Regions from separate parts of the Paenarthrobacter sp. TAF1 genome, predicted to be linked through region 1. Evidence: riboswitches for the same ligand, from Rfam matches in the RefSeq annotation. Region 1 holds a riboswitch; the other holds the start of a gene.

Region 1 (5,819 bases):
GCGGCGATCATTGCGTGGCTGGAAACCCAGAAGCGCAAGCAGGACGAAACCGCCGCCGCGGAGGCTGCGGAAAGCGACTGAAAGTGTCCGAGTGATAAGGATCAAGCAACGATCCCAGCCAACAGGCGGGGACCTGTAAAGCCCGGGGTTACGCTTGATCGGTGGGCAATTTCAAAGGGTGGCATATCGTGGCCGGTTTGGCTGCGCTTGCCCTTGCCATACCCTTGGGCTCAGCCATGGGATTGAACTTTGTGGCCACCTTCATGTTCGCGTGCACGGTGTTCGTGGCGGTCACCATGTGGACCGAATCGAAAATCGCACGACGCCGGGAGGCGGCTGACGCTGCGAAGGCAACTGATGCGCGGCCGGCCGACTCCAATGAATCGGACGACGCCGCGCGGGACTAGCTCGCACCGGCGAGCCCTCCGAAACCGACAGCATGCTGTTCAATAGCTGTATGGCTTCAAGGTACTTTTCCGTCGTTTGTCCCGCATGAGCGCGCTACTGTCCTCCGACATAGAGGCCCATGGCCTCACCGGACGCATCTTCTGGACCGAGGGGTCTCCCGAACCCGGGGCCGGGGCCGGGTCGGCAGAGAAGCCTGCCTACATCCTGATCCACGGCATCGGGGTTTCCCACAGGTACCTGGCACGACTGCACGCCGTGCTGGCGGCGCATGCGCCCACGTACTCCTTCGACCTGCCGGGCTTCGCCGGCACTCCCCGGCCCGGCAGGCAACTCCAGGTCGAGGACTACGGCGCCTTCATTGCCGGGGCCCTGGCATCCCGCGGCATCGACTCCTACATTTTGGTAGGCCACTCAATGGGGGTGCAGTTCGCCATTGAGGCTGCACTGCACCGGCCGGAAAGTGCACGGCAGCTTGTGCTCATGGGGCCGGTTGTCGATTCGCGGCACAAGAACGTGATGCAGCAGTCGATTGCCCTGACGCTGGATGGCATCCTCCGCGAGAGTCCTTCGTCCAACTGGATCGTCACGGGGGACTACTTCCGGTGCGGACCGCGCTGGTACGTCACCGAACTGCCCGTGATGATGAAGTACCCGACCCTGGATCGACTGTCCGGCATCGATGTCCCGGTCCTGGTTCTCCGGGGAAGCCGCGACCATGTTGCCGGACCGGATTGGTCCTTGAGGCTTTCGCGGGCGGTGGCCCAAGGGCGCCTGGTGGAAATTCCCGGCGTCGGCCACGTTGCCCAGCACATGCGCCCCAAAGCCGTGGCGGACGCCATCCGCAGCTTCGTCAACGCCACCACCCGGCACCGCTGAGCAAGCAGGACGCCGAGGCGCAGGGAGCCGCATTGGCACGGGCACCTCTGCGGACGGCCTTGTTGGCGCGGCCCGTCCCGGATAGGCTGTCGGAGCAAGCTAATTAGTAAGCTTACTTACGAAAGGGCTCACCATGACCAGCTATGACCCGGAAGACGATCCCCGTACCTTCGGCGTGAGCGGCGCCAGTGGACCCATCGACACTACCGCCGACGCGGACAGCATCCACGAAGATCCCGACATGCGCCAGGACGAGGACGACGACCCCGCTTCCTCGGCCAATCCCGACCCCCTGGATGGAAACGTCACAGGCCTCGAGCCAGGCGGCGGCGTGCCCCCGGGAGAAACCCCGCCCGCCGAAGGCAGCATGAGCAGCGACCAAGGGCACGAGGAGTAGTTCCCCGCCGGGCCACTACGGCAGGCTCAGGATCTCCCCAAGGTCGTACTCCGCAGGCTCTTCCAGCTGCGAGTACGTGCAACTTTCAGGAGTCCGGTCCGGCCGCCACCGACGGAACTGCGTCGTGTGGCGGAACCGGTCACCCTCCATGTAGTCGTAGGCCACCTCGATCACCAGTTCGGGGCGCAGCGGCACAAAGGAGAAGTCCTTTCCAGCGCTCCACCTGCTCTGCGCCCCGGGCATCCGTGACCCCCCGGGCGAATCGTCCTGCTTGGCCCACTCGCCCCACGGATGGTCGCCGAGTTCCACTTGGTAGGGCTCAAGCTCCGCCACCAACGCCTCCCGCTTTGCCATGGAGAATGACGCCACGACGCCGACGTGATGAAGCCGGCCTGAGTCGTCGTAGAGCCCCAGAAGCATCGACCCCACAACTTTCGCGGTCTTGTGCCAACGGAACCCGGCCACCACGCAATCGGCTGTCCGCTCATGCTTCGTCTTGAACATCACCCGCTTGTTCGGCTGGTAGGTGCCGTCGAGCGGTTTCGACAGCACGCCGTCGAGGCCTGCTCCCTCAAGCTGCACGAACCATTTCTTGGCGCGCCCCAGGTCCGTCACCGCAGGCGTTACGTACACAGGAGGCCGGGCGTCGGCGAGGGCCTTCTCCAAGGCCGCGCGCCGCTCGGCGAAGGGCCGGCCGGTCAGATCCTCGTCGCCGAGGGCAAGCAGGTCGAACGCCACCAGGGACGCCGGCGTCTTCTCCGCAAGCATCCGAACCCGGCTGTCCGCGGGATGGATTCGCTGCTGCAGCACCTCGAACTCAAGCCTGTTGCCCTGGATCAGGATGATCTCGCCGTCTACAACGCACTTGTCCGGAAGGTTCTTCTTCAGCGCTTCCACCAGCTCCGGGAAGTAGCGGGTCATGGGCTTCTCGTTGCGGCTGCCCAGGACGATGTCGTCCCCGTCCTTGAAGACGATGGTCCGGAAACCGTCCCATTTGGGCTCGTAATGCCCAACGTCGGGGATGTTCGGGACGGACTTGGCGAGCATGGGCGAAACGGGCGGCATCACTGGTAGGTCCATAGCTCATGTCTACCGGCCAGTACGTGCCCAAGGCTAGTGTTGGCGGATGGACATCTTGGCCGTGTTGGCAGCAGTGCTCGGAGTTCCCGCGCTCATGGGCGCGCTTTGGTACTGGATTGCGCGGGAGAACAAGCGCGGCGTCCGGCGGGCCGCAGCAGGCGGCATGCTGGGGATCGCAGACGAAGTCTTCCGCCCTGCCACACATCAAGCCCACCAGGTCCGGAAAATCGAACACGAACTCCCCGCCCCCGCACCGGCCCCGAAGCCTAAGCGGTAGCACCCTCCCGCGGGGGCAGAACTACCGCCCGTTACATTAATGTGACTTTACTTTCCGCCTCCTGTACGGTCGTAGGGCGACCCGATCTCCGCTGGGCCGCTTCTGGATTGACGCCGGGCTCTGCCGCAATCCAGGATCCGCCAGACTCGCGGCAGAGACGGGGGACCCACAGTTTCCCGGGCTTGTTTTCTCTGCAAGCCCTTGGGGTGAAGCCGCCACGCGCGGCCGGACGGCCTCGTCCGAACCCGACAGCTAACCTCGCAGGCGTTGAGAGGCACAACCATGTCCCCAACCATGGATAACCCACGCCGCGCGCAACTCGAGCGCGAGCGCACCAAGCCAACCGGACGCCGTCGGGCCCAACCCAGCGGATCCCCGGAACCAGCCACGACGGCGATCCCCACCCAAGCAGAACCCGCCACGACGGCGATCCCCACCGTAACGGCACCCACTCCGGCATCATCTGCTACGGCTGCGCCCACCACACGGGCTGCGGCCCGGGCCGCTGAGCGTGAGCGTGCGGCAAGGGCTGTGATCGCCCCTGCCGAGCCGAAGGCAGCCCCTGCGCTTCCGGAGCCGGCAACCGCAGGCCCGGAGCCGGCAACCGCAGCGATTCCGGTAGTCGAAGCCGCGCGGGCCGCAGCTCCGGCATCCACCACACCAGGGCCTCCCACGTCAGCCATTCCCGTGGTTGCCGCCCGCAAGGCAGCCACCCGCGGGGAAGCCACAGCCGAAGCGGCTGCCCCGGCCCCGGCGGCATCCCGCAAGACACCTCCGCCGGTAACGGCATCAACCCTCGGCACCACCTCCTCATTTGGCCGCGAACCCCAAGCTGTTCTGCGGAAAGCCGCGTCGGTGAAACACATGAGCCAGCGCATGGCAGTGGTTGCCGGAGCGCTGGGCCTGGTACTGACTGCGGGAACCGTCGGGCAGGCACTGGAGCTTCCGTTCTTCGGTCAGGAAAGTCCGGCCCAGGAAGCCAACGGCGGCCAGGGTGGCGAGGACCGCCAACCGGGCTCGGCAGCCCCTGCGCCCCGGGCTTCCTACACCACAGCGTCCTCCCCGTCGTCGTCGGGTCAATCGTCATCCGAAGCAGGCCAACCGGCCACGGTACCGGAGGCGACGGTACCGGAAGCGCCTGTGGCGGTTTCGCCGTCGTCGGTTCCTTCACCGCACGTTTCCCTGGCAGCCCCTGTCTGGGTCCCCTCGGCGTCTGCCCCGGCAGTCGCAGCGCCGTCCCCCGTAGCCGGCACTCCGGCTCCGACCCAACCTGCGCCGGCGCCCGGCGACGTGCCCTCGGACACGATCACGACGCCGCCGGCAACACCGACGCCCACCACGACGCCGACGCCGACCACCACTCCCACGCCGACCCCGACGCCAACACCGACGGGAACGCAAACGGCAAAGCCCCGGCCCACCGGCAAGCCCACCGCAGGCACGTCGCCTCAGCCGCAGGCGTCCACCTTGGAATCGCTCCTTGACGCCGCACAGAAGGCACTGCAGTGAGCACGCGGTTGCCCCGCACCAACGTGCACACCGGCTGGCACGGGCGGTACTGCAACAGCAGCCGCACGGCAACGTTCCGGCGCCGTTTGGGCCGCTGGAGTTGCCAGCGGCTGAGGCGCTCCTGACGCGTTCCCCCGTGAACGGCCAGGCAAGCGCATCGGCATCAGATAAGGCAGGTACCCGCGCGGGTACCTGCCTTATCTGTTTCTTACGCTGAGTCTTGCCGGTGCTTAGATCCGCGGTCCGGCTCAGATCCGCGGCCTGCCGGCCCAGCGCCGCGCCTTCAAGGCAGCATGCAGTTCAAGCCGGATGGCACCGTTCAAGGGATCAGCACCGATGAGCTGGCGGATGCGTCCGAGCCTGTTGTAGATGCTGCTCCTGTGGAGGTGAAGTTTCTCGGCGACATCCTGCACGGCACTGTCGTTATCGTAGAGAAGCTCCAGGACCGGCAGGAGCTCGCCGTTTTTGTCCTGGTCCTCAAGCGTCCGGAAATGCACCGAGCCGGTATCGTCCCAGCCGCCCGGTGCCAGCAGGCGGTCAAAGAGCTGGTACACGCCCACGGAACGGCTGTCCACCAGTTCCCCGAGCTGCGCATCCACGGCCGCCGCCTGCGCAGCAACCTTGGACTGCCGGTACGCCCCCGCGAGCTGCCTGATCACCTGGAAGGGTTCGCTGATCCCCAGGATGACGCGGTCCACGGTCCGGCCGGCACGCTTGGCGAGCTCAAGCTGGTAATGGACCAGGACCTGCGCGTGGTCTGCCCGTCCTCCGGATTCCCGGAACAGGACCACCGAGTGGGTTTCCGTGCCCGCGCTGAACAAAGCCGCGTTCACGCCGATAGTGGACTGCAGCGCGGCTGAGCGGTGCGTGAGGGTTGCCGCGATGGGATCGACGTCGGACCGGGCACCTTCGGCGTCAAGGATCGTCACCAGTTGCCACGGGCCGCGGCCTTGGATCTCCTTCCACCCCGCAACGGCCGCCACGGCGTTCGATTCGCCGCCACAGGCCGAGAGGAACTCCTGCTCACGCCGGCGCCGGAACTCGGACTCGGCCGTGTTCGAGTCCAGGAGCAAGCCCGCCAACAGGTCCAGTTCGTCCCGGACGCCGGGCAACTGGGCGAGGATCGCCGTCGCGCTTTGCTCCTCAAGGTCCTGTTGCACCCACAAGTACCCCACACGGAAACCGCGGACCAACAAGGGGACACAGACGCGGCCGAGCATCCCGAGTTCGTCGTTGGCGGGCACCACAACGGGGCGCACGGCGGTGGAGATG
Region 2 (5,819 bases), on a different contig from region 1:
TGTGGATCATCAGGGCTAAGCAACTGCGCCTCCGCTTCGATCGCAGGGCCCGCGGCCTGCGGCATTTCCGGGTGGAGTCGCTGCTGTCCGGTCCGGTTACCGAAGACGGCGACGGCGGCCCTGGGCCGGTCCGCTAAGGCGCCTTGGGGGATTTAAACGGGGGAGCCGCCCGGGCATGACCCAGGCGGCTCCGTTCGATCCTTTTTTGGGGGAGTTACTTCTTCAGTTCGCCCACCACGTAGTCGATGCTGGCGAGCAGGGCCGAGACGTCGTCCGGTTCAATGGCCACGAACGTGGCGATGCGCAGCTGGTTGCGGCCAAGCTTGCGGTACGGCTCGGTGTCCACCACGCCGTTGGCCCGCAGGACCTTGGCGATGGCGGCGGCGTCAATCGAATCGTCGAAGTCGATCGTGGCGATGACGTTGGAGCGGTCTTCGGCGTTGGCGACAAACGGCGTCGCGTACTCGGAAGCTTCTGCCCATGAGTAGATGCGGTTGGCCGAATCTGCCGTGCGCTTGCTGGCGAAGTCCAGCCCGCCGTTGCTGTTCAGCCACTGCACCTGGGCATCCAGCGTTACCAGGGTGGAGAGCGACGGCGTGTTGTACGTCTGGTTCAGCTTGGAGTTGTCGATGGCTGTCTGGAGGTCCAGGAAGTCAGGGATCCAGCGGCCACTGGCTTTGATGCGGGCGGCCCGCTCCAAGGCGGCGGGGGAGAAAAGACCGAGCCACAGGCCGCCGTCGGAGGCGAAGTTTTTCTGCGGCGCGAAGTAGTAGACGTCCGACTCCGAGACGTCGACGTCCAGGCCGCCGGCGGCGGAGGTCGCGTCCACCAGGACCAGCGAACCTTCGTCGGCTCCCTGGACCCGCTTTACGGGAGCCGCGACGCCGGTGGAGGTTTCGTTCTGCGGCCACGCGTACACGTCAACGCCGACTTCTGCCTGGGCGGCAGGACGGGTGCCGGGTTCGGATTTGATGATGGAGGACGCATCCAGGAAAGGTGCCTTGTTGGTGGCGGCGGCAAACTTGGAACCGAACTCGCCGAAGGAGAGGTGCTGGGCCTTCTTGTCCACCAGGCCGAACGCGGCGACGTCCCAGAACGCGGTGGAACCACCGACGCCGAGGATAACCTCGTAGCCGTCGGGGGCGCGGAAGAACTGGCTTAGGCCCTCCCGGACGGAACCCACCAGGTTCTTGACGGGAGCCTGCCGGTGGGAGGTGCCCAGGATGGTGGTGGCAGCGGCAGACAGGGCCTCGAGCTGTTCCGGGCGGACCTTGGACGGTCCAGCGCCGAAGCGTCCGTCTTTCGGCAGGAGGTCGGCGGGTATGGTGATGCTGTTGTCGCTCACGTGTGGCTCCAAAGGGTATCGGCTCAAGATGGGTCGTGGCAGGTGGCGTCAGCTGCCCCTTCGACACCCCAATTCTGCCTGACATGGCCCGCGCGCAGGAACCTGCCCCTGTCATAGTCCGCCACGTGGAACGCGGACGAACAAGATGCGACCGCAATGGGTCCGGAATTATCCGGAGTAATTCCAAATAAGCTAGGCTGGGGGTTGGCGTTCAAAGGGTGGCGGTGGCACCGCCCACCCCGGTATGGGACGCGGTACGGTGGAGATTACGCAAGAACTGCGTTCGAGGAGAGCTGAGCTGGATGACGGATCTGATCGATACCACTGAGATGTATCTTCGGACCATTTTGGAGCTTGAAGAAGAAAACATTGTGGCTCTCAGGGCCCGCATAGCCGAACGCCTGCGGCACTCCGGCCCCACGGTCTCCCAGACCATCGGCCGGATGGAGCGCGATGGCCTGGTGATTGTGTCCAACGACCGCCACCTGGAGCTGACCGAAGTCGGACGCAAGCGTGCCACCGAAGTCATGCGGAAGCACCGTCTGGCGGAGCGGCTCCTGGCCGATGTCATCGGACTCGACTGGGCATACGTGCATGATGAAGCCTGCCGCTGGGAGCACGTGATGAGCGAGCGCGTGGAGCGCCGGCTCTATGAACTGCTTGAGCATCCCACCGAGTCACCTTACGGAAATCCGATTCCGGGACTGGAAGCACTGGGAGGCATGGCCGGAACACAGTTCCCCCGGATCGACGTGAACCTCCTGCAGGCCATGGACGGCTACGCCTCCGACTCCCGGGTGGTTGTCACGCGGCTGGCCGAGCCCATCCAGGTGGAGCCGGAACTGCTCACCCAGTTGGATGAGGGTGGAATCCGGCCCGGGGCGCCGGTCTCCCTCGAGCGCGTGGGCGAATACATCTCCGTCCGGGTGCCCGGCATCGAAGGAGCCTTGGAGCTCCCGCCTGAAGTTGCAGCGCACGTCTTCGTGTCCCTCAACTGACAGTCTTCCGGTCCGACAACCCTCCCGGCAGTGTCAAACCTCACTTTGAGGGGCTTTGGCGCGCGTGTGACCTGCGGTTTTTCGAAATTGATGATAAGGGCCCGCCGCCGCAGGCGTCTTTCTGTTGATAACGAATTTATTACCAAGGGCCTTAATCCCCTATAGTTATCTACTAGCGCTGATACCAAAGCGTTACCTGATCCGGAGCCGAGCTCTGCCAGCGGATCGGGTGAACCATCACCACTGGCAGAGGCGGGGGAACCACAAGCGGCTGTCTAAAGAAGCAGCCTTGGGGTGAAGTCCGCAGCAGAAGTGCCCATTGATGCAAGTCCCTCCTTGGATACCTGTGTGCCGTGAGCGCTTCGTGCGGACCGGGTCTTTGAACTCTCTGACCCGAATCCGACAGCTAACTTCGCAGGCTTTTCAGAGAGGAACAGAGTTTGACATCGCAGAACGTCAGGGGCCGCCGCCGTGCGTCCGGCCCCGCTACTGAGCTGCGGCCAGCCCGCGTCGTAACGGAGATCCGGCCCCGCGACACCGAACGCCAGGTGCGCCGCCGTAAGAGCCCGTTGCGCCAGGTTGCCGACTTCGCCGCAGCAAGTGGCGTCGGGCAGAAGGCCGGAGTTGCGCTTGCCGCCACCGGACTTGCCCTGACTGTCGGCCTGCCGGCCACCAGCCCCGTCATGGCCACCTCGGAATCGGGACAGTCCGAATCTGCCCTGGCCGTTGGCGGCACTGTGGGAAGCCAGCCCGAGGTTTCCGCGGCAGCATCAGCCAAAATCGACTTCAGCCGCGCAGCTGTAGCCACCGCTGCGGACCCTGACGGAAAACTGAAGCAACTGCTCAGCGCCCAGTCGGCCGGCAGCATCCAGCGTGCTTCTTCCGTGGGCACCCTCGGCAGCCCCCTCGACACGCTCACCACCGCTTCCCCCTTCGGTTACCGCGTCAGCCCCCTCACGGGCGGCACCGGCGACTTCCACCGCGGCCAGGACTTCGTGGCCCAATGCGGAACTGCCGTGCATGCAGCTGCAGCAGGCAAAGTGACTTTTGCCGGGTGGCACGAGTACGGCGGAGGCAACCGCGTGGTTGTGGATCACGGCAACGGCCTGGAGACCACGTACAACCACCTGTCGTCCTTCAACGTCCAGGTGGGCCAGACGGTCAACCGCGGGGACACCGTAGCCCTGAGCGGCACCACAGGCGCCTCCACCGGCTGCCACCTCCACTTCGAAGTACAGGTCAACGGCGAGGTCGTTGACCCCATGGGCTGGCTCTAAGCCAGTTGATGGTGCTCTCTCGCATTGATGACAGGCCTCGTGACCTGAATGTGACATTCGCTTTCAATTGTTATAACCTTCAGAGCGCATCGGCTTTTTAGGGGGCCGGTGCACTTGAGTGGATTGCCTAGCTCTGCCACCACTCAAGGTCCGTTCGCAAAATCGTCTGGCAGGGGCGGGGGAACCACTTCTGGTCTTCGAATGAAGGCCTTGGGGTTAAGTCGCAAAGTTTCCCAGTGAAGCAGCGCGGCCGGATGACTCCCATCCGAATCCGACAGCTCACCTCGCAGGCATTGGGAGAGGCTACCTACGTGTCATCACGCACTACCCCTGCGCGCCATCGCGCTGAATCGGTTCGTTCGAACCCGTTGAACACTCTTTCGAAGGCTGTTTCCTCGAACGCCGGTACCGTTGGCCGCCAGGCCGCCGTGCTGGCAGCAGCCTCAGGCCTCGTCCTTACTGTCGGGTTGCCGGCTCACGCCGCTGACACCGACGTCTCCACCTCGGAAGTCTCCAGCACCCAGCAGCTGGCTGCCACCGCAGTGGTCACTGCAGAGCCAACTGCCACCGTCTCCTTCGAGAGCCCCGTCGTGGCCACCAAGGAAGCCCCCAAGGTTGTCCAGCGTGCGGCCCTGGTCACAGAGCGCACGGCGGATGAAGCTACTGCAGTCACTGCCCAGTCCTCCGAAGCCAAGGAGTCCGCCTCCAGCGCGGCAGCATCCGGGCTCGCAGCGATTGCCTACACAGGAATCGGCTCGCCTTACGTATGGGGCGGCACTACTCCGAGCGGCTGGGACTGCTCCGGCTTCACCCAGTGGGTCTACGCCCAGGCCGGCATCAGCATCCCCCGCGTCAACGCCTGGACGGCCATGAAGCCCACCAGCGCCCCCCAGCCCGGTGACCTGGTCATGCAGAACGGCGGTGCGCACGTAGGCATCTACGTCGGCAACGGCATGATGATCAGTGCTTTGAACCCGGGCCAGGGAACCCTGCTGCACTCCGTGGCCTCCACCGGCACGTCTTCGTTCTTCACCCTCCGCTAGAAACAACCCGATTCGGGGCCGGCTGACGTACCCCTGCCAGCTGACCCACTACCCACAGGTACCCCAACTGCCTGCGGATACGAAAGAGAAAACAATGACCAGTGCACACAAAGTTGCACGGCACCGCGCTGAGGCCCCCAAGACCAGCTCGCTTGCCGTCATCGCAAAGGCCGTCACCGTCAACGCCGGTGGCGTCGGCCGCCAGGCAGCAGTCATCGCCGCAGCTTCAGGCTTGGTGCTGACCAGCGGTATCGCTGCCAATGCTGCTGAGACGAATGTCGACCGCGAATCGACGTCGACGTCCGCCCTCGATGTCCAGTCTGTTGCCCAGGCCACCATCGCTGCGGACTCCACGGTTGCCATCTCTTACGAGCGTCCCGTGGTCACCACCGTGGAAGCTCCGGCTCCCGTGGTTGAAGAGGCTCCGGCAAAGGTTGAGGCCAAGGCATCGACCAAGTCCACCGCCACCGCGGCTCCGGCCACGAACGCCTCAGTGGCCGTCAGCACTGCCACCCCTGCACCCGCTGCTCCGGCTGCGTCCAGCGGACTCGGCGCAGCAATTGCTGCCGCCGCGTACGCCCAGCTCGGTGTCACGCAGGACTGCACCATGCTGGTCACCAACTCCCTGGCAGCAGTGGGAATCCACTTCCACGACTGGCCCGCCGGTTACCTGTCGCTTGGCCGCACTGTCAGTGCAGCCGAGGCACAGCCCGGCGACCTCGCCTACTACGCCAACGGCGGTTTGGCCGGACAGGCACACATTGCTGTGTACGTCGGCAACGGCATGGCAGTCCACGGTGGATGGAACGGATCCACCACGGCACTGTTCAGCGTCAACGTCGGCTCCGGCCCGGTCTTCATCCGCGTCAACGGCTGACAATCAGCTCCCGGAACACCCCGCAGGCAGATGCCTGCGGGGTGTTTTGCTTTAATCACGCGTGAACTTTTGCCGACACTGTGAGCGAAACGACAAATAAATTCGTTGATACGGCATATAAGTGCTTACCCTTGTGTTGTCGATCCACAGCCCGTACATGCAGAGGGCAGCCGGCCCTCGTGCCCCTGACGGGTGCGGCCGTGAAGAGGTACGTGCATGCGCACACTCGTTCTGAATGCTGGATATGAACCGCTGGCGGTAATAACATTCCGCCGGGCG

Evidence for each region. Region 1 has a riboswitch for cyclic di-AMP ahead of AB4Y81_RS16070 (hypothetical protein). Riboswitches for the same ligand answer to the same signal wherever they lie in the genome.
Region 2: another riboswitch for cyclic di-AMP. It lies ahead of AB4Y81_RS17850 (C40 family peptidase); the one in region 1 lies ahead of AB4Y81_RS16070 (hypothetical protein).

What each region holds. Positions count from the first base shown of each region.
Region 1 is NZ_JBFRDO010000013.1:70,421-76,239, reverse strand. It holds gene AB4Y81_RS16100 (helix-turn-helix domain-containing protein) at 1-81, shown strand, start outside; gene AB4Y81_RS16095 (hypothetical protein) at 162-407, shown strand; gene AB4Y81_RS16090 (alpha/beta fold hydrolase) at 493-1,284, shown strand; gene AB4Y81_RS16085 (DUF6480 family protein) at 1,418-1,681, shown strand; gene AB4Y81_RS16080 (ATP-dependent DNA ligase) at 1,697-2,761, opposite strand; gene AB4Y81_RS16075 (hypothetical protein) at 2,808-3,038, shown strand; cyclic di-AMP (ydaO/yuaA leader) riboswitch at 3,167-3,317, shown strand; gene AB4Y81_RS16070 (hypothetical protein) at 3,333-4,547, shown strand; gene AB4Y81_RS16065 (PucR family transcriptional regulator) at 4,796-5,819, opposite strand, start outside.
Region 2 is NZ_JBFRDO010000017.1:41,279-47,097, reverse strand. It holds gene AB4Y81_RS17870 (MFS transporter) at 1-137, shown strand, start outside; gene serC (phosphoserine transaminase) at 215-1,345, opposite strand; gene AB4Y81_RS17860 (metal-dependent transcriptional regulator) at 1,648-2,343, shown strand; cyclic di-AMP (ydaO/yuaA leader) riboswitch at 2,539-2,779, shown strand; gene AB4Y81_RS17855 (M23 family metallopeptidase) at 2,784-3,620, shown strand; cyclic di-AMP (ydaO/yuaA leader) riboswitch at 3,766-3,927, shown strand; gene AB4Y81_RS17850 (C40 family peptidase) at 3,989-4,663, shown strand; gene AB4Y81_RS17845 (NlpC/P60 family protein) at 4,758-5,540, shown strand; gene AB4Y81_RS17840 (HNH endonuclease) at 5,757-5,819, shown strand, end outside.